DNA from 4 places in the Citricoccus sp. K5 genome. Region 3 is predicted to be linked to each of the others. Evidence: riboswitches for the same ligand, from Rfam matches in the RefSeq annotation. Region 3 holds a riboswitch; each other region holds the start of a gene.
What was found. Region 3 has a riboswitch for S-adenosylmethionine ahead of BOSE125_RS02930 (O-acetylhomoserine aminocarboxypropyltransferase/cysteine synthase family protein). Riboswitches for the same ligand answer to the same signal wherever they lie in the genome.

Region 1 (7,485 bases), 2.6 Mb from region 3:
TCATCACGGTCCACCTGTCCGCGGTAGTTCCTGGGCAATGTCAGGCAGCCGTGCGGGGTGCTACCGTCTGCCGCATGGCGCTTCCCGAGGACTGGATCGAGCACCGTCGCGAGGACGGTGAGCCCGTCGGCTGGATCGTGCCCGACGGCGGCGGGTTCCGTCCCATGGACATCCTCGGCCGCCCGCTGAGCGAGGAGCCGATCGAGTGGCTGGACGCGGAGGAGAGGCTCGACGCGCGGGGCCTCGGCTTCCTCGCGGACCGTCACCGACTGCGGTCGGCCGATGGGACCGAGCGCCCCGTGCGCATCAGCCAGGCCAGCCCCGACGGGATCGTGGTGGTCGCCGACGAGTTCGGGGCAGCTTCCGCGGTGGGTGCCGGCGCTGAGGAGTTCCACCTGCCGTTTCCTGCGCCAGAAGGGTTACGCACAGCCTGACGATGGGCGGGGAGCCCCGTTCGAAGGGGGCAGGTCAGGGTGGTCAGTGCGCGGTCAGAACAGCGTCGTCAGGACACCTCCATCGACCCGTACCGCTGATCCGTTCGTTGCGGAGGCCAAGGGACTTGCCAAGAAGGCCACCATGTTCCCGATCTCGGCTGGCTCGATGAACCGTTCCAGTAGGGACGTCTGGTTCGTGGCGATGATGTCGCCTTTCATCTCGCTTGCCGAGACGTCCCGCAGGGCGGCCAGCGCCTCGATCGTCTGAGCGACGCCGTCCGAGTACGTCGGGCCGCCCAGGACTGAATTCACGGTCACACCGGTGCCCCGGGTGAGTTTCGCCAGCCCGTTCCCCACCGCAGCCATGGCCGATTTCGACGTGCCGTAGTGGATCATGTCGGCCGGAATGTTCACGCCCGATTCGCTGGTCACGAAGATGATCCGGCCCCATCCCCGCGCGAGCATCGCCGGCATCACCCGCCTGGCGAGTCTCACCCCGCTGAGCACGTTGACTTCGAAGTACAGCCGCCAGTCTTCGTCCGAGATGCCGTCGAACGGTTTCACCTCGAAGAGTCCGACGTTGTTGATGAGGATGTCGATGTCCGTCAACCCGGAGCAGAGTCGATCCACCTGACGCGGATCGGAAAAATCGGCAGCCACGCCTTCGACGGCGACCTCGGGCAACTCGGTCCGCAACGACTCAACCGCATCGGAGAGTTTCAAGGGATCCCGGCCGTTGAGTGTCACGTCAGCGCCTTCTCTGGCCAACGCTCTCGCAATCGCCAAGCCGATCCCCTGGGAGGAACCACTGATGAACGCCTTCTTCCCGCTGAGCTGCAGATTCATTCTTCTCCTTCAAGCCTCTTGGCCACGTTTCACGGCGGCGATCGCCGGCGGTGCCCACACCGTCAGCACCGTTGAACGCCACGGTGCCGCACCTGGATCAGCCCTGAATCAGTGGACGAGGGCGGATAAGTAACATGAGCGGGTGAGCGAGCTTCGGATCTGTGTCCTCGGTCAGGTCCGTGCCGAGATCGAGGGCGTGCCCCTACGCCTCTCCCGGGCCCGGCATCGCGAGATCCTCGGGATCCTGATAACCGCGCAGGGGCGGGCAGTGTCCACGGGCGGGCTGGTCGAGGATTTGTGGGAAGATCCCCCTGACGGCGCGGTGGGGGCCGTGCGAACGTTCGTCGGTGAGATCAGGAAAGTGCTCGAGCCACAGCGTCCTCCGCGAGTCCCTTCGGAGATTCTCGTGACCGAGGGTGACGGCTATGCCCTGAGGCCCGTGCCCGCGGCGGTCGATCTCTGGCGCGCCGAGCAGGCCATTCGGGCCGCAGACGGCAGGAGCCCCGAAGTCAGCGAACCGTTGTTGTCTGCCGCGTTGGACGAGTGGCGCGGAACTGCCTTCGAGGAGTTCAGACGGCAACCGTGGGCCAAGAGTGAGAGGGCTCGGGTCGAGAGACTGCGGGCGGGAGCCGTGGAGCAACTGGCAGAAATTCGCCTCACGCTGGGTCGGCCACACGACGTCGTGGCGCTGCTCGAGGCTCAGATCGAAGAGTTCCCGTGGCGGGAAGAGGGCTGGAGGTTGCTCGCCCTTGCCCTGTACCGGTCTGCACGCCCGGGAGAAGCTCTGGACATCATCGCCCGTGCCCGCACCACTCTCATCGGGAGCCCCGGGGCCGATCCACGTGAGCGGTTGACCGAACTCGAACGCGGCATCCTGCGTCAGGATCCGGCACTGGAGGTCCAGGACGGCGGGTCAATTCTGATGCGGACCGCCGCAGTCCAGGCACGGACCAGTCAGCGGACCCAACTCGAAAGCGCCACTGCGCTCCTGCCCCTCCTCGCGGTCTCCGGCGCCGTTGAGGTGGCGGCGGAACAGCGCACCGCCGTGATCGCCGCCGCCGAGCATGTCGGCGATCCGGAAGTGGCGGCCCGAGTCATCGGCGGTTTCGACGTGCCGGGAAGCTGGACCAGGTCGGACGATCCCGCGCGTTCGACGGCGATCGTCGAGGTGGCCCTCCGAACGCTGACGGCCCTGCCGCTTGGCGCATCTGACCGGTTGCGGGCGCGACTCCTCGCCACCATCGCCATGGAGTCCCGTGGCACCGCGAACCGACTCGCCGAGGCTGCCGAGGCAGAGCGAATCGCACGGCGGCTTGGCGACGCCGCCCTGTTGTGTTTTGCCCTCAGCTCACGCTATCTGCAGAGCTTCGAGACGGCAGGCCAGGCAGGGACTCGCGACATGCTCGGTGCTGAGATCGTTGCTGCCGCCGTCGGCGCGGAATTGCCGACTTTCGAGATCGAGGGACGACTGATCAGGATGCAGGCGCTCTGTGCCCTCGACGACGTAGCGGCGGCTTCTCGGCAGGCCGACCTCATCGACGCACTCGCAGAACGCTTCGATCGTCCGCTGGCTTCTGTCTTCACCGCGTGGTTCCGGTGGTCCTTCATGGGCCGCCCTCCACCACCGGAAGGAACGGAGATGCCTGGATTCAGGGACGGGTTGTCCGGACTGGCAGAACTTACCCGGGCTGTTCGAACCGGGACGGAGCTCCCTGACAGCCGGTTCGGACCCTACGAACCGTGGGCCAGGCCGTTGCTCCTGGCCAGGCAGGGGCGGCGCGAGGAGGCCGCCGCCGCTCTCGATGCGGTTCCAGATCCCCCGGACGACCTGATGCTCGAGGTGGCATGGTTCCTGACGGGCCTCGCGGCGGTCGAGAGCGGACACGACCTCGCCGCTCGTCGTGCGTACGACGCCCTTCTGCCAGCGGCAGGCGAGCGAGCGGGCGGCAGCGGGGCCATCGACCTCGGCCCGATCGCACCGCTGCTTGACCGGCTCAGGGCGGCTGCGTTCGACGGCCGGAGCTGAGTACTTCCCTCGACACACTGTGTGAAGCGACGTGACGCCAGACACAGCACTGGAGCGCCGATGTCCGTTAACGTGGGCGGGTAACCATCCAGAGCGGCCGAGAGACCTGGCTCGTCGACGCCGCAGCAACCCGTGGGGATTCCCCAGCCGGGTGCTACCGCCAGGACCGATGGAGATCCCACGGCTGAAGCGGTTCCCTGAACGTTGTCGCTTCGAATGACCCAGCACGGTCTGGACCCCGCCACGGGAATCCTTCGGTGAGACCGAGAGGACCACCGAATGACCGCGACACCCCGCACCATCGCCGCCGTCCAGCCCGGCGCGAACCTCAGCGGCGGCCTGCCCACGGACTACGCCGGTCTCAAGAGGCACTTCCAGCCGCTCTTCGAGGACATCGCGGCGGGGTCCCTGGCCCGGGAGTTGAACCGCGAGCTGCCCTTCGACGCCGTCCGGAGCCTCGACGAAGCCGGGTTCGGGACCCTGAGGGTCCCCGTGGCCCACGGTGGTCCGGAGGTCAGCCTCCAGGACTTCTTCCACCTGCTGATCGACCTGGCCGAGGCCGATTCCAACGTGGCCCACATCTACCGCTCGCACTACGGTTTCCTCGAGGCCCTCCGCTTCCAGCCGCGGGAGGTCCAGGACGTCTGGTATCCGCTGGTCCTGGCGGGCGCCACGGTGGGCAACGCCTCCACGGAGAAGGGCGGCAATGCGCTGGGCGGTCTGAACACCACGCTGACCCCGACCGCCGGCGGCATGGAGCTCAACGGACAGAAGTTCTACGCCACCGCCTCCATCTTCTCCGACTACACCCGCGTCTCGGCCGCCCGTGCCGACGCCGACGGCGGGCCGCTCGACGGCCGTCAGTTCGCCGTGGTGGCCACCGACGCCGAGGGAGTGGTCCTGGAGGACGACTGGGACGGCTTCGGGCAGAAGCTCACGGGCACCGGAACCGCGACCTTCACGAAGGTCACGGTCCCCGCCCACGGGGTGCTCGACCGCGTGCCGGGCTCCGCCGAGGCCGTTCACGAGGCCGCCTTCTTCCAACTCGTGCTGCTGGCGGTCCTGGCCGGGATCGCCCGCGCCTCCCGCCGGGATGCCGTGGCGACCATCGCCTCCCGCAAACGCACCTTCAACACCGGTTCCGGCCTGCCGTTCCGCGAGGATCCGCTGATCCAGGAGGCCGCCGGACGCATTGCCGCGAAGGCCTTCACCGCCGAGGCCACGGTGCTCCACGCCGCCCGCGCCCTGGACGCCGGCATCACGGCCGCCGAGGCCGTCGGGGCCGACCGCCCGGACTTCACCGGAGACGTCCCCGCCGAGCTCTACGGTTCCGAGCTGGCCATCGAACACGCCACCATCACGGTGCCCGAACTGGGCATCGGAGCCGCCCAGGACCTGTTCCTCACCGTGGGCGCCTCCGCCACGTCCACGAAGAAGGCCATGGACCGCCACTGGCGCAACGCCCAGACCGTGGCCACGCACAACCCCATCGCCTTCCGTGCCCGGTCCCTGGGGGACTACTGGATCAACGGGACCCTGCCCGAGGGCCTCAATGCGATCGGCGATGCGAAGGGCGGCCAGGGCTGATGGGCGCCACGAACATCCTCTCCGGCAAGAAGCGGATCCTGGCCTCCGCCTTCGCCGGCACCACCATCGAGTGGTACGACTTCTACCTCTACGGCACGGCTGCGGCGCTGATCTTCAACGTCCAGTTCTTCCCGATGGCCACCGAACTCGGCGGCATCGTCGCCTCCTTCGCGACCCTCGCCGTCGGGGTGATCGCCCGGCCGCTCGGCGGGATCATCGCAGGCCACCTGGGGGACCGGATCGGCCGCAAGGCGCTGCTCGTGGCGTCCCTGGTGCTGATGGGGGTGGCCTCCACCCTGATCGGGCTGATGCCCACCTTCGAGGTCATCGGCTGGTGGGCCGTCGTCGGGCTAGTGTTCCTGCGGATCCTCCAGGGCCTGTCCGCCGGGGCCGAATGGGGCGGTTCGGCGCTGCTGAGCGTGGAGCACGCTCCCGCACGGCACCGCGGCTTCTTCGGATCCTTCACCCAGATCGGCTCCTCCGCCGGCATGCTGCTGGCCACCGGCGCGTTCTTCATCATGCAGAACATCATGAGCGCCGAGCAGTTCGCCGCCTTCGGCTGGCGCATCCCGTTCCTGCTCTCCGCCCTCCTGGTGGCCGTGGGCCTGTGGATCCGGCTCGGCGTGGCCGATGCCCCGGAGTTCCTGGAGCACCAGGCCTCGGGCAACGTGGCCAAGGCACCCCTGAAGGAGCTGCTGGTCCATCACCGGCGGCCACTGCTGGTCACCATCGGCCTGCGCCTGGCCCAGAACGCCATCTACTACCTCGTCACCGTGTACATGCTGACCTACCTGAGAGATGTCCGCGGGGACAGTGCCTCGGGCGTGACGGCGGTGATGGTGGCCTCGGCCATCGGCCTGTTCTCCACGCCGTTCTGGGGCTGGCTGTCCGACCGGATCGGCCGCCGAATCATGTCCGCGGCCGCCTACGCCGCCATCGGGGTCTTCGGCTGGGTCCTCTTCGCCTTCCTCGACGCCGGCCCGCTCGCCTTCCTGCCCCTCGTGGTGATCCTGGGCATCAACGTCATCCATGACGCGATCTACGGGCCGCAGGCGGCCTGGTTCGCCGAGCAGTTCCCCGTCCACGTCCGGTACTCGGGCGTGAGCCTGGGCTACCAGGTCGGCACCGTCCTGGGCGGCGGGCTGATGCCGATGATCGCCGCCCTGCTGTTCGCCGCCGGCGGGGAGGCCCCGTGGCTGATCGCCGGGTACCTGACGGTGCTGTCCGTCATCTCCGTCGCCGCCGCGCTCGCGGCGAAGGATCCGGCCAGCCAGCAGCGCGGCACGGAGCTGACGGACCTGCACGCCGTCCCGGTGGCGGGCGATCCCGCGCTGTCCCCCGAGCACCAGGCCTCAGTCGGCACCACAGCCGGTACCGCAACTGACCCCGATCGCCCCACCGAGAGAACGTCTGAAAGGACGACTGTATGACCCGCCCCCTCCTCCTGAACGCCTTCGACATGATGGTCCCGGTGCACCAGTCCCCGGGCCTGTGGAGGCATCCGGAGTCCGGGGCTTCCGGGTTCGACACCCTGGAGTACTGGACCGGGCTGGCCCGCACCCTGGAACGGGGCGGATTCGCCTCACTCTTCCTGGCGGACATCCCCGGCGTGTATGACGTCTACCGGGACTCCACCGACGCCACGCTGCGCGGCGGCGTGCAGGTTCCGCTGCTGGATCCGCTCGTGGTGGTGCCCGCCATGGCTGCCGTGACCGAGCGCCTCGGCTTCGGGATCACGGCCTCCGTCACCTATGAGGCGCCATACCTGCTGGCCCGTACCTTCGCCACCCTGGACCACCTGACCCGCGGCCGCATTGCCTGGAACGTGGTGACCTCCTACCAGGACTCAGCGGCCCGGAACTTCGGTATGGACCAGCAGATCCCGCATGACGAGCGCTATGACCGTGCGGACGAGTACCTGGAGGTGATGTACAAGCTGTTCGAGGGGTCCTTCGAGGAGGGTGCCGTGGTGGCCGACCGGGACCGCGGCGTCTTCGTGGACCCGGAGAAGGTCCACCCCGTGGGGCACCGTGGCAGGTTCTTCTCCGTGCCGGACCAGGCCCTCACCCACCCCGGACCCCAGGGCACTCCGTTTCTGTTCCAGGCGGGGGCCTCGAAGCGCGGCCAGGACTTCGCCCTGGACCACGCCGAGGCCATCTTCCTGATCGGCAACACCACCTCCCTCGTCCGCCAGTGGGTGGACGGCATCCGCGCCGGACTGGCCGAGCGCGGGCGCACCCGGGACGCCATCCGGATCTTCACCATGGTCACCGTGGTGGTCGCGGACACGGACGAGGAGGCCCAGGCCCGGCTCGAGGGCTACCGGGAGTTTGTGGACATCGACGGCGCTCTGGCCCTGTTCGGCGGATGGACCGGGGTGGACCTGGACGGCTCAGACCCGGACGCCCCGCTGGAGTACATCAAGACCGAGGCGAACCAGTCGGCGCTCGCAGCTTTCACCAAGCTGTCCCCGGACCGGACCTGGACCGTGCGGGACCTCGCCGAGTTCATCGCCATCGGTGGCCGCGGACCGGTGATCGCCGGGTCGCCGCAGACGGTGGTGGACGAGCTGATCCGCTGGCAGGAGGCCAC
Region 2 (5,608 bases), 2.7 Mb from region 3:
GGGAACGTCAGCCCGGTGATGACCGAGCTGATGGCCTTCGCGGCCCGGCCGAAGCGATCCCCGATGATGCCGGTCACCGTCACCACGAGCTTCTCCCGCAGCGGCTTGACCAGCAGCAGCGCGATCAACAGGATCTGCACGGTCTCCGCCACGCCGTACCAGACGGCGGAGATCCCGGTCCGGTAGCTCAGTTCCACGATCGCGATGTAGGAGGAGCCGGAGAACAGCCCGGTGATGCAGAACGCCACGGTCCACGGACCGAAGGAGCGCCCGCCCACGAAGAATCCGCCCTTGCCGGTCTCCTGGCGGCGGACCATGATCCGCCCGCCGACCACGAGCCAGGCGGTGTAGACGAGGGCGAGCGCCACGGTCCAGAGTCCGGCGGCGGTCATGCGCGGGGTTCTCTGCCGGCACCGGGCACGACGTCGGCGCCCGGCTCGGGTGCACCGGGCTCGGCCGCGCTGGAGGCCTCGTGTCCGGCGTCGGCGTTCTCGCAGGTGAACACGGGCTCCGGGGCGTCCACGGGGCCGATCCGCGGCTGGTAGCCGAGGGCCCGATTGCAGGCGGCCTCGGCGTCATGGTCCACGGTCCGCCCGGCGAAGGTCCAGGCCACGGTCAGGCCCGCGCCCGCGTCCCGCAGCAGGTTCACGGCGGGACAGGAGTGCTCGACGGCGGCCGCGAAGTCCCGCAGGGCCGTGGCGTCCGTCTCGGGGGTGCCGATGGCCAGCTGCAGCCGGTAGCGGTGGAAGTAGGGCTGGACGTCCGCGGTACCGGCCAGGCCGCGGCGGTCCTGCCGGGCGAGCGAATAGGTGTTGATCCCGGTCAGCTCCAGGCCGCGCCGGGCGGCCACCTGCTCCGCGGTCACGGTGATGCAGGCATCCACCGCACCGGCGAGGTACTCCATGGGGGTGGGCCCCTGGTTGCGGCCGCCCACCGACTCGGGCTCGTCCACGGTGAACTCGAACTCGCAGACGCTCACCCGCGTCTGTTGCCGACCGGTCCACGTTCCGGCGGCGCGGAGGGTCTTCGACTCGGCGTCGAGGGGTTCTTCGCTGAAACGGGAGGGTGTTCGGGACGGTTCTCGGAAGGGCTCAGAGGAGGACACGGCCGTCATTGTAGGACCCCCAGGCGAACACCACTTTGCGGGCAGGGAACCGTACTGTTCTCTGCCCGCAAGTGATGGATCCGAACCTCGCCGGCGTCACGCCCAGCGCTTATTGGCCTTCTGCTCCACGAAACCGAGGATCGAGTCGGTGATCTTGCCGATCACGGCGAGCAGGATGATGGCGAGGACCAATCGATCCGTACGGCCATTGTTCTGCGAGTCGGTGAGCAGGAACCCCAGGCCCATGGAGGAGGCGATGAGTTCCGCGGCCACCAGGAACAGCCACGCCTGGGCGAGCGCCAGCCGCAGGCCGGAGAACACGGAGGGCACCACGGCGGGCAACTGGACGGTCCGCAGCAGGCGCAGGCCGTGATAGCCGAAGGCGCGGCCAGCCTCCACGAGGTGCGGGTCCACATGCTTGAGCGCCGCATATACGTTCGTGAAGATCGGGAAGAACGCGCCGATCACGATCAATGTCACCTTCGAGTCCTCACCGATGCCCATCCACAGGATCAGCAGAGGCACCCACGCCAGCGACGGCACCGCGCGAATCGCTCCGATCAGGGGCGCAAGCAGGGCATCGGCCCAGGTGGAGAGTCCGAGGATGGAGCCGATGAGCAGGCCGAGGACCCCGCCCATCACGAAGCCGAGCAGCACCCGCTGCACTGAGATGGCGATGTGGTGCCACAGGGATCCGTCGGCGGCCAGATCGATCCCCGCACTGACCACCGAGGCCGGCGAGGGAAGCTGCACCGGCGAGAACAAGCCGGCAGCCGTCGCAGCCCACCAGGCGACGACCAGCACCACGGGCAGCAGAAGCCCGACGACGGCCCGGCCGGCCGGGGTGCCCAAGATCCCGCGGGTGCCCCGGCCGGTGGCGGGACCACCGCCGTTCCGGGAGCTCGAGCCGTAACCCCGGCCGGCCGGCGTCGAGCCCCGGTTGCGGCGCCCCGCCACCTCGTCAGCCCTATGCGATGCCGGGGTCAGGTGTTCGGGGGAGACGAGGGAGCTCACTGCGTGGCTTCTTCGGCGAACGAGGGCTCGAGGAGTTCGGCGAGGGCCTTGTCCACGTTCTCCTGGCTGGCCACGTCACCGGTTTCCACCAGGATCGGGCCGACGACCTCAAGGACGTCCAGTTGTTCCTGGCCGGGGACCGGGTCCACGTCCAGGTTGGAACGCTCCTCGATGACGATGGTGGCCACGTCTTGCTCGAGGCCGGCCACCTCGGCGAGGATCGACGCGGTCTCCTCTGGGTTCTCGAGGGCCCACTCACGGGCCTGCTCGTAGACGTCCACCACCGTTTGAGCCAGCTCGGGGGATTCCTCGAGGAAGGACTCCGTGGCGTTGAGGAAGCCGTAGGTGTTGAAGTCGACGTTGCGGTAGAACAGCTCGGCACCCTCGGCCTCGGCCCCGGCCATGATCGGGTCCAGCCCGGACCAGGCGTCCACGGATCCGTTGTTCAGGGCGGCGTTGCCGTCGGCATGCTGGAGGTTCTGCACGGTGACGTCGGATTCGTCCACGCCGGCCTCGCCGAGGGCCTGGATGAGGAAGAAGTAGGGGTCGGTGCCCTTGGTGGCCGCCACGTTCTTGCCGACCAGGTCCGTGACCTCGGTGATGTCCGAATCGGCGGAGGTGACCAGGGCGGCCCACTCCGGCTGGGAGTAGAGGCTGATGGTCTTGATCGGGGTGCCGTTGGCGCGGTTGAGCAGGGCGGCGGAGCCGGCCGTTGAGCCCACGTCGATGGCCTCGGCACGCAGGGCCTCGTTGGCCTTGTTGGAACCCGCGGACTGGATCCAGTTGACGCTGACGCCTTCGTCGGAGAGCTCCTCCTCCAGCCAGCCCTTCTCCTTGATGACCAGGGAGAGCGGATTGTAGGTGGCGTAGTCGATGTTCAGCTCGCCACCCTCGGCACCACCGCCGGCACCGGCTTCGGCGGCCTCACCACCAGATCCCTCGCCGGCCACGCAACCGGTGAGGGCGAGAGCCGCGATGGCGAGGGTGGCGGCGGACAGGGTGATTCGTGAGCGCATGGGGTGCCTTTCGAAGGGTGCGGTGCTTCCCGGGCCGGCAGGGGTTGTGGCGCGGGGCAATTGGTCGGGTACAGCGGGTACAGAGGGGGGCGTGCAGAAAGGGCCGTGCGACGTGGAGGCGGGGGATGCTCGCAGCGGTGCCCTGGCCGGGTCCGGCTAGTGGCGGTGGGCGTCCACGCCCAGTCCGGCCAACAATTCGGATCGGAGCCGGGCCAGTTCGGCCGAACCCCGATCCCGAGGCCGTTGACCGGGGACGGTGACCATCGTGCGGGTGGTGGCACCGGGGGCCGCGCCCGGGGCGGGGTCCTGGCCGAGCAGCAGGATCCGGTCGGCCAGCTGGAGCGCCTCGTCCACGTCATGGGTGACGAGCAGGACCGTGGTGGCGGTCTTGGCATGGATGTCCAGCAACAGGTCCTGCATCCGCAATCGCGTCAAAGCATCGAGCGCGCCGAAGGGCTCGTCCAATAGCAGGACGCCAGGACGCCGGGCCAGGGCACGAGCCAGCGAGGTTCGCTGGGCCATGCCGCCGGAGACCTCCCGGGGCCGAAGGGTGGCGTGTTCGGCCAGGCCCACCAGTTCCAACAATCGGTCGACGCTCTCGCGGCCCTCCGCGCGGCCCGTGTTCGGGGGCAAGCCCAGGGCCACGTTCTGGTGGATGGTGCGCCAGGGCATGAGGCGGGGCTCCTGGAACCCGACTGCGGTGCGGGAGTCGTAGGGCCGGACGGCGGACCCGCCGACCAGGATCTGCCCCGTGTTGCCGGTGTCCAGGCCGCCCACGGCCCGCAACAGGGTGGACTTGCCGCAGCCGGAGGCACCGATGATGGCCAGGACCTCGCCCGGCTCCACGGTGAGGTTGATGTCTCGCAAGACGGTGCGTGCGCCGGCGGCGGCCGGAAAGGACCGGCCGACATCGCGGAACTCCACCGCCAGGCTGGTGGTCGAGGCCGGCGGCGCCGTCAGGACGCTGGAACCGGGCAGGGACTCGGCAAGGGCAGTCACCGTGAATCACGCTCCATCGGCTCTGGCATGAGCACCTTCCCGGAGAAACGCGGGAGGTTGCTGCGGCGTCACGGAGCCAGATCTCTCGGCCGCTCTGGATGGTTGATTCATCCAGTGAAGCAGAACACGCGGTATCCATGTCAAGCGCGGAACAGCCCACGAATCCCGAGTTCACCGGCGTCGAGGGGCTGTACGGCGGTGTTTTCCCCGTCCCTGTTGCCTACTCTGCCGCAGATCGCTTGACGTCATGGTGCGTCATATGGGGGCACTTTCGAAGCCGATGTCGGCCCAGCGGCTGCGAGCAGGGGCTGCAGGACGAAATGTGACGTCAGAGGGATTCAATCCCGCACGGGAGAAGGCACCGTGATGATCTCGGCACCGTCCTCGGTGATGGCGATCGTGTGTTCGCTGTGCGCCGTGCGGCAGCCGGTCGCGCTGCGGAGCGTCCATCCGTCGGCATCCGTGACGAGTCGATCGGTGTCCACCATGGCCCACGGCTCCAGGGCGAGGAGCAGTCCGGGGCGAAGGACGTAGCCGCGCCCGGGCCGCCCGGTGTTGGGGACGTGAGGGTCCTGGTGCATCGTGGAGCCGATGCCGTGGCCGCCGAACTCGGTGTTGACCGCGAACCCGGCCTCGCTGAGGACAGAGCCGATGGCGTGGGAGAGGTCGCCGATGCGTGCTCCGGGCCCGGCCGCGGCGATCCCTGCGGCCAGGGCGCGCTCCGTGGTCTCGATCAAGGTGACGCTCTCGGCGGGGCGGGCATCGCCGACGATGAAGCTGATGGCGGCATCGGCGGCGATGCCGCGCAGGGTGACCGCGAGGTCGAGGGTCAGCAGGTCGCCGTCGGCCAGTGTGTAGTCATGTGGTTTGCCGTGCAGCACGGCGTCGTTGACAGCCGTGCAGATGTAGTGCCCGAAGGGCCCCCGCCCGAAGGAGGGCTCGTAGTCGACGTAGCAGGAGGTTGCCCCGGCCTCGATGATCAGGACGCGGGCCCATTCGTTGATTTCCAGGAGATTCGTGCCGATGGCGGCCCTGCTCCTCAGGGCTTGGAGAATCTCGGCGACGAGGGCGCCGGAGTCACGGGCCCGATCCAGCTCGGCGGGGGTCAGGATTTCAATCATGCGCTGCCTTTTCACGGGACTTCTCTGGGATGCCGACAACTATCTCCGGTTCCAATAACTATACCGGCCATATTATCCCGGACCTGGAACTAGAATGGAGTCCATGGTGAGGTTGCCGCTGAGTGCTGCAGAAATCGAGCGTGGGGAGCGCCTGGGCGCCCTCCTGCGGCGTGCTCGGGCGGAGCGCACGATGCTCGAGGTCGCGCTCGATGCCGGGGTGTCGCCCGAGACGCTGCGGAAGATCGAATCAGGCCGGGTCGCCACGCCGGCCTTCCCGACCATTGCGGCCATCGCCGAGGTCCTCGGCCTCTCACTCGACGCGGTGTGGGCCGAGATCACCCTCACCGAGACGC
Region 3 (7,485 bases):
TGGGTGCGGGTCATCCGCACGGCGCCCACGCCGGGCAGCACGAGCACCCGGTGGAACTGACCGCCCTCGTCGATCACGCCGGCAGGCCAGTCCGCCTCGGACAGCCGGCGAGCGAGTCCGTCATCCGCGGCGAGGGCAGAGGCCAAGGGCCGGGCGGCCGCGGCGCAGGCGGCGGCGACGTCGTCAGGAGTCGGTGCGGAAGCCATGGATCCACGGTAGCGCGATGGCCGGCTCTGGCCGGGGTGGGACGAGGGGTCGGAAGACCAGGGGTTTCGGGCACTCCTACACTGGGGCGGTGACCACCCCAGCTTCGTCGTCTCCGAACGCCCCGACTCCGCCGACCCGTCCGGTAGTGGCAGGAGGGCTCGAGGCCCTGGCGGCCCCCTCTGCCCGGACGGTCCGCTGGGAGATCGCCATTGTGCTGGCGCTGTCCCTGGGGAAGTCGGCCGTCTACGCGATCGTCAATCTCATCGACAAGTGGACGCAGGCGCCCCTGTCCGGGCAGACCACCACGCTGAACCCGGCGCTGGACGATCGGCAGTACTTCGACCTGATGTACCAGCTGCTGGATATCGGTTTCGCCCTGGTCCCGGTGCTGCTGGTGCTGCACCTGGTGTGGATCCGGGGGCGCAACCCGCTCCGCACCTTCGGCCTGGACTTCCGCCGGCCGGGCAGGGACGTGGTCCTCGGAATCGGACTGTTCCTGGCGATCGGCCTCGGGACCCTGGCGGTCTACGCGGCCGGACGGGCCGCCGGCGTCACCACGGCCATCGTTGGCAGCGCCCTGACCGAGTACTGGTGGAGTACCCCGGTGCTGCTGTTCTCCGCGCTGCGGCACGGGCTGCTGGAGGAGATCATCGTGATGGCGTGGCTCTTCGACCGGCTCGGCTACCTGCAGCAGCGGCGCGCCGGGCTCGATCCGAACAGGCCCGGCAGTGAGGGTGGGCTGCGCACCTGGGCGAGCGGCGCCGTCGTTCCCTTGAATCCCGTCACCGTGCTGGTGGGCTGCGCCGTCCTGCGCGGCGCCTACCACCTCTACCAGGGGGTGGGGCCCGGGATCGGCAATCTGCTCATGGGGCTGGTGTTCGGCGCGGTCTACCTGAGATACCGGAGGGTGATGCCGCTGGTGATCGCGCACTTCCTCCTGGATGCCGCCGGATTCGTGGCGTACCCGCTGCTGGCGGCGGCGGGCCTGTTCAGCACCTGAATCCGTGACGTGAGCCTGGAGGGATTCACGTTTATCGGGGCTGAGAGGTGAATCCCTCCGGACTCAACGCAGGGTGGTGCGTGGAGTCAGAGCGTGACGGTGCCCTTGGGGGTCTCGAAGGTGACCTCGAGGATGCCGGGGGTGCCGGAGGGCGATTCGAAGACCACGTTGAGGTCCCCGACCGTCTCGTCCGGATCGTCCAGGCCCAGCCAGCCGCGCACGCGGTCGCGGGAGCCGGCGATCGTGATGGAGGACAGTTCGGCCTGGGGTGTGTGGGCCTGCGAGGGGTGCAGGTCTTCGGTGCCATCATCCCAGCGCAAGACATATGGGACCTGGGGGTCGGCGATGAGGCCCTTGATGCCGATCTGGCGCCACGTGAGTTCCCGGCCGTCCGGGAATTTGCGGTTGCCGGGCACGGACTGGCGCTCCAAGCGCTCCTCGAACGGTGCGAGGTCGTCCACGGTGACACACCAGCCCATCCAGCCGCCGCCCATCTCGGAGCGGGCGCGCACGGCCTGGCCGAACGGAGCCTTCTCGGAGGAGGGGTGGTCCAGCACCTCGACCACCTCGAGGTACTGGCGGTTGCGCAGCGGGAAGATCGCATTGCGCGTGCCGAAACGGGGGTGAACACCGCCCTTGACGCGCTCGATGCCGAGCGTTTCGGCGAGGCGGGCCACCGTGGCGGCGAGTCCTTCTTCGGGTCCAACGGCGTACGAGACGTGATCCAGGCGCATCATGCCCATATCGTCGCACTTTCTTCAGTCACGGACAGGTTAGGTTAACCTCACTTGAAATGTGCTCGAGGTCACAGGAGTGACCCTCGGCGGGCGCCGGGTGTCGGCGCCCGCGAGCACGCTGGCCACAGAAGCCCCGTGAGGCGCAATGCGACGCCCCAGGGCGGACGGGGATGAATCCCCGGAGCCGATCTGGCAGACTTGACGAAGGTCATGAGTGCCAGCATCAAGCCCCGGCTTGCTGGCCGGCAACCCTCCAGCTCGCGGTGGGGTGCCCCGGGTGAGGACCAGGCAGGTGCCAACCGGCACCGGCAAGCGCGGGCCACCACGCCGCGTCGGGTTGCTGGACGATGTCCCTGCCCGCCGGCATCACGCAGGTGGCCCTGGACTGACAGGAGTCGTCACGTGACTGACACCCCCAATAGCACCCCGAACGCCGAGGCCGCCCCCGATCCGGCCCAGTGGGGCTTCGAGACCCGCCAGATCCATGCCGGGATCCCGGAGGAGAACCCCTACGGCGCCACCGTGCTGCCGATCATCCAGTCGAACTCGTTCGACTTCCCCTCCGCGGAGGTCGCCGCGGACCGCTTCGCGTTGAAGGACCTCGGCCCGATCTACTCCCGCATCGGCAATCCCACCCAGGAAGCCGTCGAGGGCAAGATCGCCGCCCTGGAGGGCGGGGTCGGGGCACTGCTGCTGGCCTCGGGCCAGGCCGCCACCACCTTCTCTATCCTCAACCTCGCCGGGGCGGGTGACCACATCGTCGTGTCCGCCTCGCTGTACGGCGGCACCCAGAATCTGTTCAAGCACACCCTGGCCAAGATCGGCATCACCACCTCCTTCGTGCAGGATCCGGACAGCCCGGAGGGGTGGAAGAACGCCATTCAGGACAACACCAAGGCGCTGTTCGGTGAGACCCTCGGCAACCCCCGCGGGGACGTGCTGGACATCCGCGCCGTCGCCGACGTCGCCCATGGGGCCGGGGTGCCGCTGATCGTGGACAACACCCTGGCCACCCCGTACCTGCTGCGTCCGATCGAGCACGGCGCGGACATCGTGGTCCACTCCGCCACCAAATACCTCGGCGGCCACGCCGCGGCCATGGGCGGTGTGATCGTGGACGGCGGCACCTTCGACTTCGCCGCCCAGCCGGAGCGCTTCCCGGGCTTCAACACCCCGGATGAGAGCTACAACGGGATCGTCTTCGCCCGGGACCTCGGTGTGGACGGCATCCTCGGCGCCAACCTGGCCTTCGTGCTCAAGGCGCGGGTCCAGTTGCTGCGCGACTACGGCAGTGCGATCAGCCCCTTCAACGCCTTCCTCCTCAACCTGGGGCTGGAGACGCTGTCCCTGCGCATGGAGCGCCACGTGGAGAATGCCCGCCAGGTGGCCGAGTACCTGGAGGGCCACGCCCTGGCCGAGACGGTCATCTACCCCGGCCTGGCCTCCAGCCGGTGGCATGAGCGCGCCAAGCAGTACCTGCCGCAGGGTCCGGCCGGCTTCGTCTCCTTCGAGATCGCCGGCGGCCGCGAGGCCGGGGCCCGGTTCGTGGACGCCCTGCAGCTGCACCACCACGTGGCCAACATTGGCGACGTCCGCTCGCTCGTCATCCACCCGGCGTCCACCACGCACTCCCAGCTCACGGAGGAGGAGCAGCGTGCCGCCGGCGTGACCCCCGGCCTGGTCCGCCTGTCCGTGGGTGTGGAGAGCATCGAGGACATCCTGGCCGATCTTGACAACGGCTTCGCCGCGGCCGACGTGAGCGCCTAGGTCCGGAGGTATTCGCATGACCACCACCACCCCCCAGCCGACTGCCACAGGCCTGCCCGAGGGCGGCCTTCGCACCCAGCTCATCGGCGCCCTGGACTTCGAGACCGGCGGGCATCTGCCGGAGGCGGAGATCGCCTACGAGACCTGGGGCAGGCTCAACGCCGAGAAGTCGAACGCCGTGCTGGTGCTGCATGCCCTGACCGGGTCCACGCACGTGGCGGCCTCCTCCGGTGATCCGGAGGAGGGCTGGTGGGAGGGCGTCGTCGGCCCCGGCTGCGCCATCGACACCAACACCTGGTTCGTGATCGCCCCGAACATCCTGGGCGGTTGCTACGGGAGTACCGGCCCGTCCTCGCTGGACCCGGAGGGTGACCCCTGGGGTTCACGTTTCCCGTTCACCACCATCCGCGATTCCGTCCATGCCGAGGCGCGGTTGGCCGACGCGCTGGGCATCGAGCGCTTCCAGGCGGTCATCGGCGGCTCCATGGGCGGCGCCCGCGCCCTGGAGTGGGCTGCGACCTACCCCGACCGTGTGGCCGGCATGGCCGTCATCGCCTGTGGCGCGCACTCGACCGCCGAGCAGATCGCCTTCGCCCAGGCGCAGGTGCAGTCCATCAACCTGGACCCGAACTTCCGCGGCGGGGACTACTACCCGGGCCCGACGCCGGACGGCGGCCTGGGCATCGCCCGCAAGATCGCGCACATCACCTACCGGTCCGAACCGGACATGGTCGCCCGCTTCGGCCGCGCCGCGCAGCCCGAGGAGAACCCGTTCGGCGAGCCGGTCCGGCGGCAGGGGCGCTATCAGGTCGAGTCCTACCTGGACTACCAGGCGGCCAAGCTGGTCAAGCGCTTCGACGCCAACAGCTACCTGGTGCTGACCGAGGCCCTGATGAGCCACGACGTCTCCCGCGGCCGCGGGCCGGAGGCGGAGGTGCTCGGCTCCATCCGGGTGACACCGTTCATCGCCGCCGTCGAGTCCGACCGCCTGTACTTCCCGGGCCAGTCCCAGGAGCTCGCCCGCCAACTGCCCGGTGACGTGCCGGTGCACATGATCGATTCGCCGATCGGTCATGACGGGTTCCTGACGGACCTGGACCAGGTGGCCGCGGAGATGACGCGGGTGCTCGGACTCTAGGTCCTCACCCGACGCGCTCAGTCGGCCCGGCCCGGCCCGCGGTGCCCCGTGTCAGGGCCAGGTGGCCGCCGAGGAAGCCTGCAGATGCCGCGACGGCGTTGCCGGCCGCAGCCAGTCCGACCCCGAGGGCGTGACGGCCGCGGAGGCGGGCGACGAGAGATCCCAGGAACAGGAAGACGGCGGCGTCCGTTCCCAGCGCGTGGACCGCGCCGATCCGGTGATCGGCCCCTTCGGTCTCCGTCCAATCGGCAGCGCCGGCGAGGGCTGTCGGAATCGCGGCCAGCAACCCCGCCGAGACCAGCAGCGTGGCGCCGCGGCGTGACGGCGTCCCGCCGGCCAGGTCGAGGAGGGAGGCCCCCATCCAACTACCGAGGGTGATGTCGGTGAGGGGCGGGTGTATCGAGTGGCCGAGGGCGTTGGTGTGGAAGGGGCTGTGGCGCACCCGGTCGAGGATCGGCCCGTAGACGAATCGCTGGGCCTCGGCCAGGCGTTCCGCCGTGGAACTCTCGGCCACCGTGCGCAACATCGCTGCCGAGAGGGGTTCTGAGTCCGTTGTCCTGCGCATGGGGTTCAGCTCCTGGTGCCGACGGAGAGCAGGTACTCCATCTCGAACCGGGCTGCGTCGGCGGTTCCGCGGTTCCAGGTCGTCATCAGGTCATCGAGCGCGGCGTCGAATTCGTCCAGCAGGCCCTGGCTCCTGGCATGGGCCCGAGTGGAGATGGTGGGGCCGTAGGACGCGGTGAAGTGCGCGGCGAAGTCACCGGGTCGCGGGAAGGCCGTGACCTCCAAGACCCCACGATCGGCGGAGTGGAACTGGACCCGTCCGCCGAAGAGCTCGGCCAGGTGGTCAGCGCTGCCCCATAAGGGTGCCGGTTGCGCCCCGGGTGGTGGCGCCGGTGCGAACGGCTTCATGGTCCGGAAAAGCGCGCCCACCATGCCCTCCGGAGTCCAGCTCAGCAGGGCGATCCTTCCGCCGGGCCGGCAGACCCGCACCATCTCGTCGGCGGATGGCTGATGATGGGGCGCGAACATGACACCGATCGATGACATCACCACGTCGTAGGAGCCCTGCCCGAAGGGGAGGTGCTCAGCGTCGGCCTCGACCCATTCGAGGTCGAGGTTCTCCGCCTCTGCCCGGCGACGGCCGGCGTCGAGCAGCTCCGGGGTGAGATCGCTGGCGGTGACCGCGGCCCCGGCGGCAGCGGCCGGAAGGGAGGCGTTGCCCGTGCCGGCGGCCACGTCGAGGACGCGGTCCCCAGCGCCGATTCCGGCGGCGCGGACCAGGCGTGGTCCCAGGGGCAGGAGAAACCTCTCCACCATGGTGGGGTAATCGCCCGAGGCCCACATCCCTCGATGCTTCTTCTTCAGGTCCAGATCGGATGGTTCGGGCACAGGCGTCGTTGACATGACGGGACTTCCTGGAAGATGCGAGGAATCGTTCCCCGCAGGAGAATTATCCCACCGCGTCCTCGATGGGGGGAGCCCTCGACGCCCCCGGGTTGAGCCCGGCAGCCCTAGTGTCCGGAGGTGTCCGCGCCCTGGGGCATCGGGTGCCCGAACATCGGCTCGGCGAGTGGTCGCTTCGGGGACAGTCCGTCACCGGAGGACTGCCGACGCAACCGCCGCAGCACCCAGGGCATCAGGTGCTCGCGGGCCCAGTGCACGTCCTCGGTGGCTGCTTGACGCCACGTGCGCGGCACCGGTGGCTTCGGCTCCATCGGCACCAGGTCGTGGGGGACGTTGAGGGTCTCCAGCACCATGGCGGTGATCGTGTGGTGCCCTGTGGGGGAGAAGTGCAGCCGGTCCGCGGCCCACATCTCCTTCCGGGTCAGCTCGCGCAGGGCCCATAGATCCGCCACCACAGCCTCGTGCCGTAAGGCCACGGTGTGCACGTTCTCGTTGTAGATCGCCACCTTGCCGCGGATGCGGCCCATCACGGGGGTGTCACGGATGTCCGGGCCGGTGAAGAGCACCACCGTGGCCCCGCCGGCGGCGAGGTTCCCGACCAGGTCGTCCAGCTTCTCGGCGATTGCGTCCGGGTCCCCGCCCGGCCGGATCACGTCGTTCCCGCCGGCGCAGAGGGTGATGAGGTCCGGTTTCAGCTCGATGGCCGGCGTGGTCTGCTCGGCGGCGATCTGGTCGATCAGGCGGCCGCGGATGGCCAGGTTGGCATAGGAGAAGTGCTCGCTGTCCGGGACTCGGTGGGCGAGCTCCTCAGCCACCCGGTCCGCCCAGCCACGGTGAGAGCCAGGCCGCTGCGGGTCCGGGTCGCCGATGCCCTCGGTGAACGAGTCCCCCAGAGCCACGTAGCGGCGCCAGGGGTGGATCGGGTGCAGGGGCGCGTCGGAATACAGAGACGCGTCAGAATGCGGAGGAGCCGAGGAACCAGACATGCCACGATCCTAAATGCCTGGTTACCCATCGGTCACTACGCAGTACTGACAGAACGCGTCCAGGACTCCTCGCCTACGCTGGGATCATGACCGAACCGCAGACTCCCGACCCGTCCCATTCCGAGCCCACAGAACCGTTCGTCCGTTGGTCCCGCCCCGAGGCCGAGCGCGGGGGGACGCACCTGCTGGTGGTGCTGCACGGCTACGGCGCGGACGAGAACGACCTGTTCGGGATCGTCCCGG
Region 4 (7,485 bases), 2.6 Mb from region 3:
TGCTCGGGGTGATTGTGGGTGCCGCCCTCGGGGTGGCCGGGGCCCTGATGCAGGGCGTGTTCAGCAACCCGCTGGCCGAGCCCGGGATCATCGGCGTGAGCTCCGGTGCCGCCGTGGGCGCCTGCGTGGTCATCGTGTTCGGGCTGACCGCCGCCGGCGGATGGGTGCTGCCGCTGGCTGCCTTCCTCGGCGGGATGCTGGTCACCTGGCTCGTCTACCTGCTGGCCACGTCCGGCAACCGGGCCATGGTGCTGACGCTGGTGCTGACCGGCATCGCCGTCAACGCCGTGGCCGGCGCCATCATGTCCTTCCTCGTCTTCCTCGGGGACACCGCCAGCCGCGAGCAGATCGTGTTCTGGCAGATGGGCTCCCTGAACGGTGCCACCTGGACCGCGGTGGGCACGGCCGGGATCGTGTTCCTGCTGGGCGTCGTCGTGGCCATGACCCTCCGCAGCCAGCTGGACCTGCTCTCCCTCGGCGAGAGGCCCGCCCAGCATGCCGGTGTGAACGTGGGGCGGCTGCGCGTGGTGTCCATCGTCGCCGTGGCCGTGCTGACCTCCGCCGCCGTGGCCTACGCCGGGCACATCAGCTTCGTGGGGTTGGTGGTCCCGCACGCCCTGCGGCTCGTCATCGGCCCCTCCCACCGGGGACTCATCCCGCTCTCCGCCCTGGGCGGGGCCATGTTGCTCTCCCTCGCGGACGTGGCCGCGCGCACCGTCATCCCCTTCGCGGACATGCCGATCGGCATCTTCACCGCCGTGGTCGGAGGACCAGTGTTCTTCATCCTGTTGCGTCAGTCCCTCAAGAAGCAGGGGACTCTTTGATGCTCGAGGCACAGGACGTCCACGTGGAGATCAACGGACGCCAGATCCTGCACGGGGTCGGCGTGGATATGCGTCCCGGCGAGGTCACCGTGGTGATCGGACCCAACGGCGCCGGCAAGTCCACCCTGTTCTCCGTGCTCTCCGGGGACATCCAGCCCAGCCGGGGTGCCGTCAGCTTGGATGGGACCCCGGTGGCCCGGTGGAAGCCCCAGGACTCGGCCCAGCGCCGGGCCGTGATGGTTCAGGACTCCGCGGTGTCCTTCCCGTTCACCGTCCGTGAGGTCGTGGAGATGGGACGCAACGCCTGGCGGCGCACCGAACGGGCGGACCAGGACCAGGACGTGGTGGACGGAGCGATCGCCTCCGTGGGGATCGACCACCTGCAGGGGCGGACCGTCACCGTGGTGTCCGGTGGCGAACGCCAGCGCACGGCCCTGGCGAGGGTGCTGGCCCAGGAGGGCCGGACCGTGCTGCTGGACGAGCCCGTCTCCGCCATGGACATCGCCCACCAGGAACGCACCCTGATGCTCTGCCGTGAGCTGGCAGCGCAGGGTGCCGCGGTCGCCGTCGTGCTCCATGACCTGGACTCCGCCGCCGTGTACGGGGACCGGATCGTGGTGCTGGACCAGGGACGCGTGGTGGCGGACGGGCCCGCTGCCGAGGTCTGCACCGCGGAGCTGCTCAGTGAGGTCTACGGGACACCGATCCAGGTGCTCGAGCTGGACGGTGTGACCCGCGTGCTGCCGGACCGGTCCGGGGCGCGGCGGCTGGCGGACGCGCCTATCGGCTCCTCGGCGCAGACCCTAGGCTGAACTGGAGGCACGATGACGTGCCACAGGAAGGACCCATGGGCAGCACAGACGAGAATGTCCCGACGGCAGAGAGCCCGGAGACGGCGAGCGCGGCGGCAGGGAATCCAGCGGCACCGAGCGCGGCGACGGGACCGGCGGCAGGGAGTGGCCGGCCGGCGGGCGGGAGTTCCGAGCCGAATGCCGCAGAAGCGTACGAGCGGTACCGTGCGGCCCGGGAACGCTATGCCGTGGCCAAGTATGAGTACAAGGCGGCGCAGTACGCCCTGAAGGCAGCCCGATTGCGCGAGCAGGTGGCGGCCGGCGGCACCGTGAGCAAGCGCGGGAAGCGGGACAAGTATGGCAAGCACGGCAAGGACGACCACCACCACCGCAGGAGCCACCGGCATGGCGTGCGCCAGGAGCGCAGCGACGACGGCCAGTACGGCCAGTACGGCCACGCGGATGGCGATGTCCGGGACGGCGTGACGGGGCACGGGGCGCTGGGGCCCGTGGAGACCCGTGATTCGTCGGACCGCCGCAAGGGCAGGCAGGTGGTCCTGGACGTGGTCTCCACCGAGCGGCTGGGGGAGCACTTCCAGAGGCTGACCCTCGGGGGACGGGGGTTCGCCGACTTCCGGGACAACCACTTCACGGACAAGTACGTGAAGATCCTCTTCGTTGACCCGGCCCTGGGTCTGACCCCGCCCTACGACGTGCAGGCGCTGCGCAAGTCACTGCCGAAGCACCAGCGCCCTGTCCGCCGCACCTACACGGTGCACTCGGTGGACGACGAGGCCGGGACCGTGGTGATCGACTTCGTGCTGCACGGGGATTCCGGGGTGGCCGGGCCGTGGGCCGCGGCGGCGCAGGTGGGAGATCCGGTGGCCTTCGCCGGCCCGGGCGGCAAGTACGCCCCGGACCCGACCGCCGACGCTCACCTGCTCGTGGGGGATGAATCGGCCCTGCCCGCGATCTCCGCCGCGCTCGCCGCGTTGCCGGATGGTGCCGTGGGGCAGGCCTTCATCGAGGTGGGCGGACCCGCCGACGAATGGGAACTGACGGTGCCCTCAGGTGTCGAGGTGACGTGGCTGCACCGGGGCGGTGAGTACCGGCTCGGGCGCTCGCAGCTGGCGGCCACCGTGGAGGGGATCGGCAGGTCCGAGTGGCCCGCCGGCCGGGTGCACGCCTTCGTCCACGGGGAGAAGTCCATGGTCAAGCGCCTGCGCCGGCATCTGACCGAGGAGCGCGGCGTGGACCGCAGGATGCTGTCCCTGTCCTCGTACTGGACCTACGGCCAGGCCGACGACTGACAGCTGCGGGCCGCGTGCAGGGCGACGGCGCCCCGCACCCTGGGTGGTCAATTCCGGTGGCGATCCGGCGCGGATCCGCGACGGGATCTGACCACCCAGCGGAGGGGTTGCAGGGTCACCGGGAGGTCACCGCGGAGTCACCGGGCTGGAGTCTGCCCTGACGGTGATCGACCGGCCATGACGTCGGCGATCTGCCCGACGCACGGCTCGTTCTGTAGGGACGTGGTGTCCCCCAGGGCGGTGCCCTCGTAGAGCTGGGTCAGCAGTCGCCGCATGATCTTGCCGGATCGCGTCTTCGGCACGTCCGGCACGAAGACCACCTCCCGCGGCTTGGCCACCGGGCCGATCACCGTGCCCACGTGGCGGCGCAATGCCTCCGCCGGGGTGCAGTCCTCCGGCACGGCAGCCCCGCCCCCCTCGGCGTAGCCCGCGTGGGCCACCACGAAGGCGACGGCGGCGTGCCCGGTCTTGGCATCCGGCACGGGGCAGACGCCGGCCTCCACCACGCCGGGGTGGGAGACCAGTGCCGACTCGATCTCGATGGTGGACAGGCGGTGGCCGGAGATGTTGATGACGTCGTCGATGCGGCCCAGGATCCAGATGTCCCCGTCCTCGTCATACTTCGCGCCGTCCCCGGCCAGGAACCAGCCCTGCTCGGCGTAGTCCTTCCAATAGGAGGAGAAGTAGCGCCGTGGATTGCCCCAGACGGTGCGGGCCATGGACGGCCCGGTGCGGGTGATCACGGCCTTGCCCTGCAGGCCGGCGGCCACGGGCGCGCCGGAGTCGTCCACCACGGCCACGTCCACGCCCGGCAGCGGACGGGAACCGCAGCCGGGCTTGAACCGCTCATCGTCCTGCCGGGGGGAGAGGATGGTCGCACCGGTCTCGGACTGCCACCAGGTGTCCACCATGGGCACGCCCACGGAACCATCGCGCGGGACCTGCGCGCCGGCGTCGTTGGTCTGTTCCTGGAGTTCCCCGTCCAACGTGGACAGCCGGTCCCGGCCGATCTGCGTGCGCGCCCAGGTCCAGGCCTCCGGGTTCACGGCCTCGCCGACGGTGCCGACAAGGCGGATGGAGGACAGGTCGTAGTCCGTGGGGATGCCCTCCGGGAACCAGCCCATGAGGGAGCGCACGAGCGTCGGCGCCGTGTAGTACGAGGTCACGCCGTAACGCTCGATGACCTCGAAGTGCCGGCCCGGGTGCGGTGCGTTCGGCACCCCCTCGTAGATGACCTGGGTGACGCCGTTGGAGAGCGGCCCGTAGATCTCGTAGGTGTGGGCGGTGACCCAGGCCAGGTCCGCCGTGCACCAGTGGACGTCCTGATCCCGCGCGGTGACATCCGGGTTGGAGAACAGGTAGTCGTAGGACCAGGAGGTCTGGACCAGGTACCCGCCGGAGGTGTGCACCAGCCCCTTGGGCTGACCCGTGGTGCCGGAGGTGTACATGATGAACAGCGGCGTCTCGGCATCGAAGAACTCGGGGGTGTGGGTCTCCGGCTGGCGGTCCACGATCTCGTGCCACCAGACGTCCCGGCCCTCGACCCAGTCCACATCTGTGTGTCCGGTGCGGTTGAGCACCAGCACGTGCTCGATGTTGTTCTCACCGGAGACGGCCTCGTCCGCGTTGGCCTTGACCGGGACGGCCTTCCCACGGCGGAACTGGCCCTCGGAGGTCACCAGCAGCTTGGCGCCGGTGTCCTCCACGCGGAACTTCAGCGCCTCGGCGGAGAAGCCGCCGAACACGAGCGAGTGCACTGCGCCGATCCGGGCGCAGGCCAGGGTGATGACGATGGTCTCCACCAGCACGGGCAGGTAGACGACCACGCGGTCGCCCTTCCCGATGCCCAATTCGGTCAGCGCGTTCGCCGCCTGGCTGACCTCCTTCTGCAACTGCGCGTAGGTCACGGCGCGGCGGTCGCCGGGCTCACCCTCGAAGTACAGCGCGACCTTGTCACCGCGGCCGGCTGTCACGTGCCGGTCCACGCAGTTCACCGCGACGTTGAGGGTGCCGCCCTCGAACCATCGGATCTCCGGACCGCGCTCGGCCACCGGGTCCGGGGCCGTCCAGGAGTGGGTGTTGTTCCACGGCGTCTGCCAGTCGAGGCGGCGCGCGGCCTGGTCCCAGAAGGCGAGGCGGTCGGCCTCGTCCACCGGTTGGCCGTCGCCCAGGCCGCCGTGGAGCAGGTTCCCGGGGCGGCCTGGGTGGGCGGTGGTGTCGGCGGCGTTCAGGACAGAGCCCGGCAGGGGGCCCGGCAGCGGAGCGGGGGAGGCGCCGGTTTCGGCGGTGGTGGTGGTCGTGGTGTTCGGGGCAACAGACAAGACAGAACCTTCTTTCCATCGAATCTGGCGGTAGCACCTGGTGGCCGATGCCGAGCCCGGAAAGGGGCCGGCGTCGACCACGGGTTGCTGCGGCGTCACAGAGCCAGATCTCTCGGCCGCTCGGGATGGTCGATTCCACTGTACGTCCGGGTCCCGGGCCCGTACCAAACCGGTGAAGCCGTGCTACGGCGCCGGGATTAGTCTGGACGGGCAGTGGTGACGCCAGCCACCGGAACGGGGAGGCCCCTTGGAAGAATTCGCACTGCTGGCCGTGGCCGGCGTCCTGATCATCGTCCTCGTGTCACTCTTCGCCCCGAAGCTGGGCGTGGCCGCACCCATCCTGCTGGTCATCGTCGGCATCGGCTGCAGCCTGATCCCCGGGGCACCCAGGATCCTGCTGGAGCCGGAGTGGATCCTCATGATCGCGCTGCCGCCGATCCTCTACTCGGCCGCGGTCAACGTCCCCATCACGGATTTCCGCCGGGACCTCGAGACGATCAGCGCCTTGTCCGTCCTGCTAGTGATCGCCTCCGCCTTCGCCACCGGTTGGCTGATCTGGTGGGTGCTGCCGGACATCGGCTTCGCCGCGGCGGTGGCACTGGGGGCCGTGATCAGCCCGCCGGACGCCGTGGCTGCGACCTCCATCGGCAAGAAGCTGGGGCTGCCGCCGCGGCTGGTGATGATCCTCGAGGGGGAGGGGCTGGTCAACGACGCCACGGCGCTCGTCATGCTCCGCACCGCCATTGCCGCCACCGCCGGCAGCATCACGTTCTGGGGCGCCATCGGTGACTTCGCCTACGCGGTCATCGCGGGGGTGGCAGTCGGGCTGCTGGTCGGCGGCCTCACGGTGTGGGCCCGGTCCCGGATCCGCCAGCAGCCGGTGCTCACCACCGCGATCTCCCTGACCGTGCCGTTCCTGGCCTACATGCCGGCGGAGAACCTGCACGCCTCGGGCGTCATCGCTGTGGTGGCGGCCGGGCTGGTCACCGGCCATCAGGCGCCCAAACGCTTCAGTGCCGTGGACCGCATCACCGACCGCACCAATTGGCGGACCATCCAGTTGCTGCTGGAGAACGGCGTGTTCCTGCTGATGGGCTTCGAGATCACCTCGATCGTCGCGGATGCCGAGTCCTCCGGCCGGGGGCTGTGGATGGCCGTTGCCCTCGCGGCCGCCTGCACCGTGATCCTCTTCGGGGTCCGCATCCTGTTCGTGGTCCCGCTGATCGCGCACCTGCGGGCCCGTCAGCGCCGGATACCCGAGGTCGCCGAGCAACTGGACGCCGCCCTGGAAGCCGTCGCCGAGGGTGAGCAGGACGCCAATCCACGGCGCGCGTCGAGGCTGCAGCGGTGGCGTGCGGATGCGCAGTTCCAGGCCACCCACAGCCTCGGGTGGCGCGGTGGTGCCGTACTGGCCTGGTCCGGGATGCGCGGGGCCGTCACCCTGGCGGCGGCCCAGTCGCTGCCCTCGGACATCCCCTACCGGGCCGAGTTGATCCTGATCGCCTTCACCGTCGCCATCATCACCCTGGTGGTCCAGGGCGGCACGCTGCCCCTGCTGATCCGTGTCTTGGGCATCAAGGGCACCAGCGAGGTGGCCGAGGGCCGCGAGGTCACCCGCCTGGCCGAGGAGATCATCGCCGCCCGCCAGGCCTTCCTGGACAATCAGGCGCTGCTGCGGGAGAACGGCAAGCCCTTCGCCCCTGAGGTGCTGGAGCGGACGCGGAGCAGGGGCCTGGCCGCCACGGAGGCGCTGGCGGCCATGGTCAATGACGACGATCCGGACGGTCACGCCCAGCAGCACCGCGAATTGCGCCGCCAGCTCGTGGACGTGGAACAGTCCGTCCTGCTCGACGCGCGGGCCGGCGGCACCTACTCCTCGCACACCTTGCAACGGGCGCAGCATTTCATCGACGCGGAGTCCACGCGGATGCAGTAGCCGCGGGACGGTCCGAGCCTGGGGCGGGGGACCCCGTCCCGGCAGCGGCCGCCCTCGGCTCACGGGCGGTGGGACACCGGGGCGCGGCCCAGCTCCTCGACGGCCAGCATCCGGACGCCCTCGGGATGGCCGGCGGCCTCCAGCACGGAGCCGACGGGATACCGCTCTGGATCGGTCCCGGCCATGAACTCCTCCAGGGCTGCGGCCAGTCCGGCCTCCGGCAGCAGCCGTTGCCCGCGGACGAAGCGCTCCGGCGGGGCCAGAACGAGCAGGAGCATGCCGTAGACGGCGTCCTGCGTCTCG

Region 1: linked by a shared signal. The riboswitch ahead of BOSE125_RS14940 (acyl-CoA dehydrogenase) and the one ahead of BOSE125_RS02930 (O-acetylhomoserine aminocarboxypropyltransferase/cysteine synthase family protein) in region 3 are both predicted to bind S-adenosylmethionine.
Region 2: linked by a shared signal. The riboswitch ahead of BOSE125_RS15025 (ABC transporter ATP-binding protein) and the one ahead of BOSE125_RS02930 (O-acetylhomoserine aminocarboxypropyltransferase/cysteine synthase family protein) in region 3 are both predicted to bind S-adenosylmethionine.
Region 4: linked by a shared signal. The riboswitch ahead of BOSE125_RS14990 (AMP-binding protein) and the one ahead of BOSE125_RS02930 (O-acetylhomoserine aminocarboxypropyltransferase/cysteine synthase family protein) in region 3 are both predicted to bind S-adenosylmethionine.

Annotation. Positions count from the first base shown of each region.
Region 1 covers NZ_LR732817.1:3,313,289-3,320,773, forward strand. Annotated here, with positions in the region: gene BOSE125_RS14925 (hypothetical protein) at 75-434, shown strand; gene BOSE125_RS14930 (SDR family NAD(P)-dependent oxidoreductase) at 489-1,280, opposite strand; gene BOSE125_RS14935 (BTAD domain-containing putative transcriptional regulator) at 1,477-3,306, shown strand; SAM riboswitch class I at 3,388-3,482, shown strand; gene BOSE125_RS14940 (acyl-CoA dehydrogenase) at 3,586-4,893, shown strand; gene BOSE125_RS14945 (MFS transporter) at 4,893-6,323, shown strand; gene BOSE125_RS14950 (LLM class flavin-dependent oxidoreductase) at 6,320-7,485, shown strand, end outside.
Region 2 covers NZ_LR732817.1:3,336,169-3,341,776, forward strand. Annotated here, with positions in the region: gene BOSE125_RS15005 (sodium:solute symporter) at 1-392, opposite strand, end outside; gene BOSE125_RS15010 (OsmC family protein) at 389-1,105, opposite strand; gene BOSE125_RS15015 (ABC transporter permease) at 1,202-2,119, opposite strand; gene BOSE125_RS15020 (aliphatic sulfonate ABC transporter substrate-binding protein) at 2,116-3,135, opposite strand; gene BOSE125_RS15025 (ABC transporter ATP-binding protein) at 3,292-4,134, opposite strand; SAM riboswitch class I at 4,128-4,239, opposite strand; gene map (type I methionyl aminopeptidase) at 4,473-5,255, opposite strand; gene BOSE125_RS15035 (helix-turn-helix transcriptional regulator) at 5,359-5,608, shown strand, end outside.
Region 3 covers NZ_LR732817.1:681,208-688,692, forward strand. Annotated here, with positions in the region: gene BOSE125_RS02915 (phosphotransferase) at 1-206, opposite strand, end outside; gene BOSE125_RS02920 (CPBP family intramembrane glutamic endopeptidase) at 353-1,207, shown strand; gene BOSE125_RS02925 (VOC family protein) at 1,294-1,950, opposite strand; SAM riboswitch class IV at 2,151-2,265, shown strand; gene BOSE125_RS02930 (O-acetylhomoserine aminocarboxypropyltransferase/cysteine synthase family protein) at 2,347-3,711, shown strand; gene BOSE125_RS02935 (homoserine O-acetyltransferase) at 3,728-4,849, shown strand; gene BOSE125_RS02940 (DUF2231 domain-containing protein) at 4,854-5,414, opposite strand; gene BOSE125_RS02945 (class I SAM-dependent methyltransferase) at 5,420-6,256, opposite strand; gene BOSE125_RS02950 (SGNH/GDSL hydrolase family protein) at 6,364-7,242, opposite strand; gene BOSE125_RS02955 (alpha/beta hydrolase) at 7,329-7,485, shown strand, end outside.
Region 4 covers NZ_LR732817.1:3,326,866-3,334,350, forward strand. Annotated here, with positions in the region: gene BOSE125_RS14975 (iron ABC transporter permease) at 1-824, shown strand, start outside; gene BOSE125_RS14980 (heme ABC transporter ATP-binding protein) at 824-1,636, shown strand; gene BOSE125_RS14985 (siderophore-interacting protein) at 1,672-2,925, shown strand; gene BOSE125_RS14990 (AMP-binding protein) at 3,063-5,246, opposite strand; SAM riboswitch class I at 5,259-5,378, opposite strand; gene BOSE125_RS14995 (sodium:proton antiporter) at 5,494-7,182, shown strand; gene BOSE125_RS15000 (GNAT family N-acetyltransferase) at 7,242-7,485, opposite strand, start outside.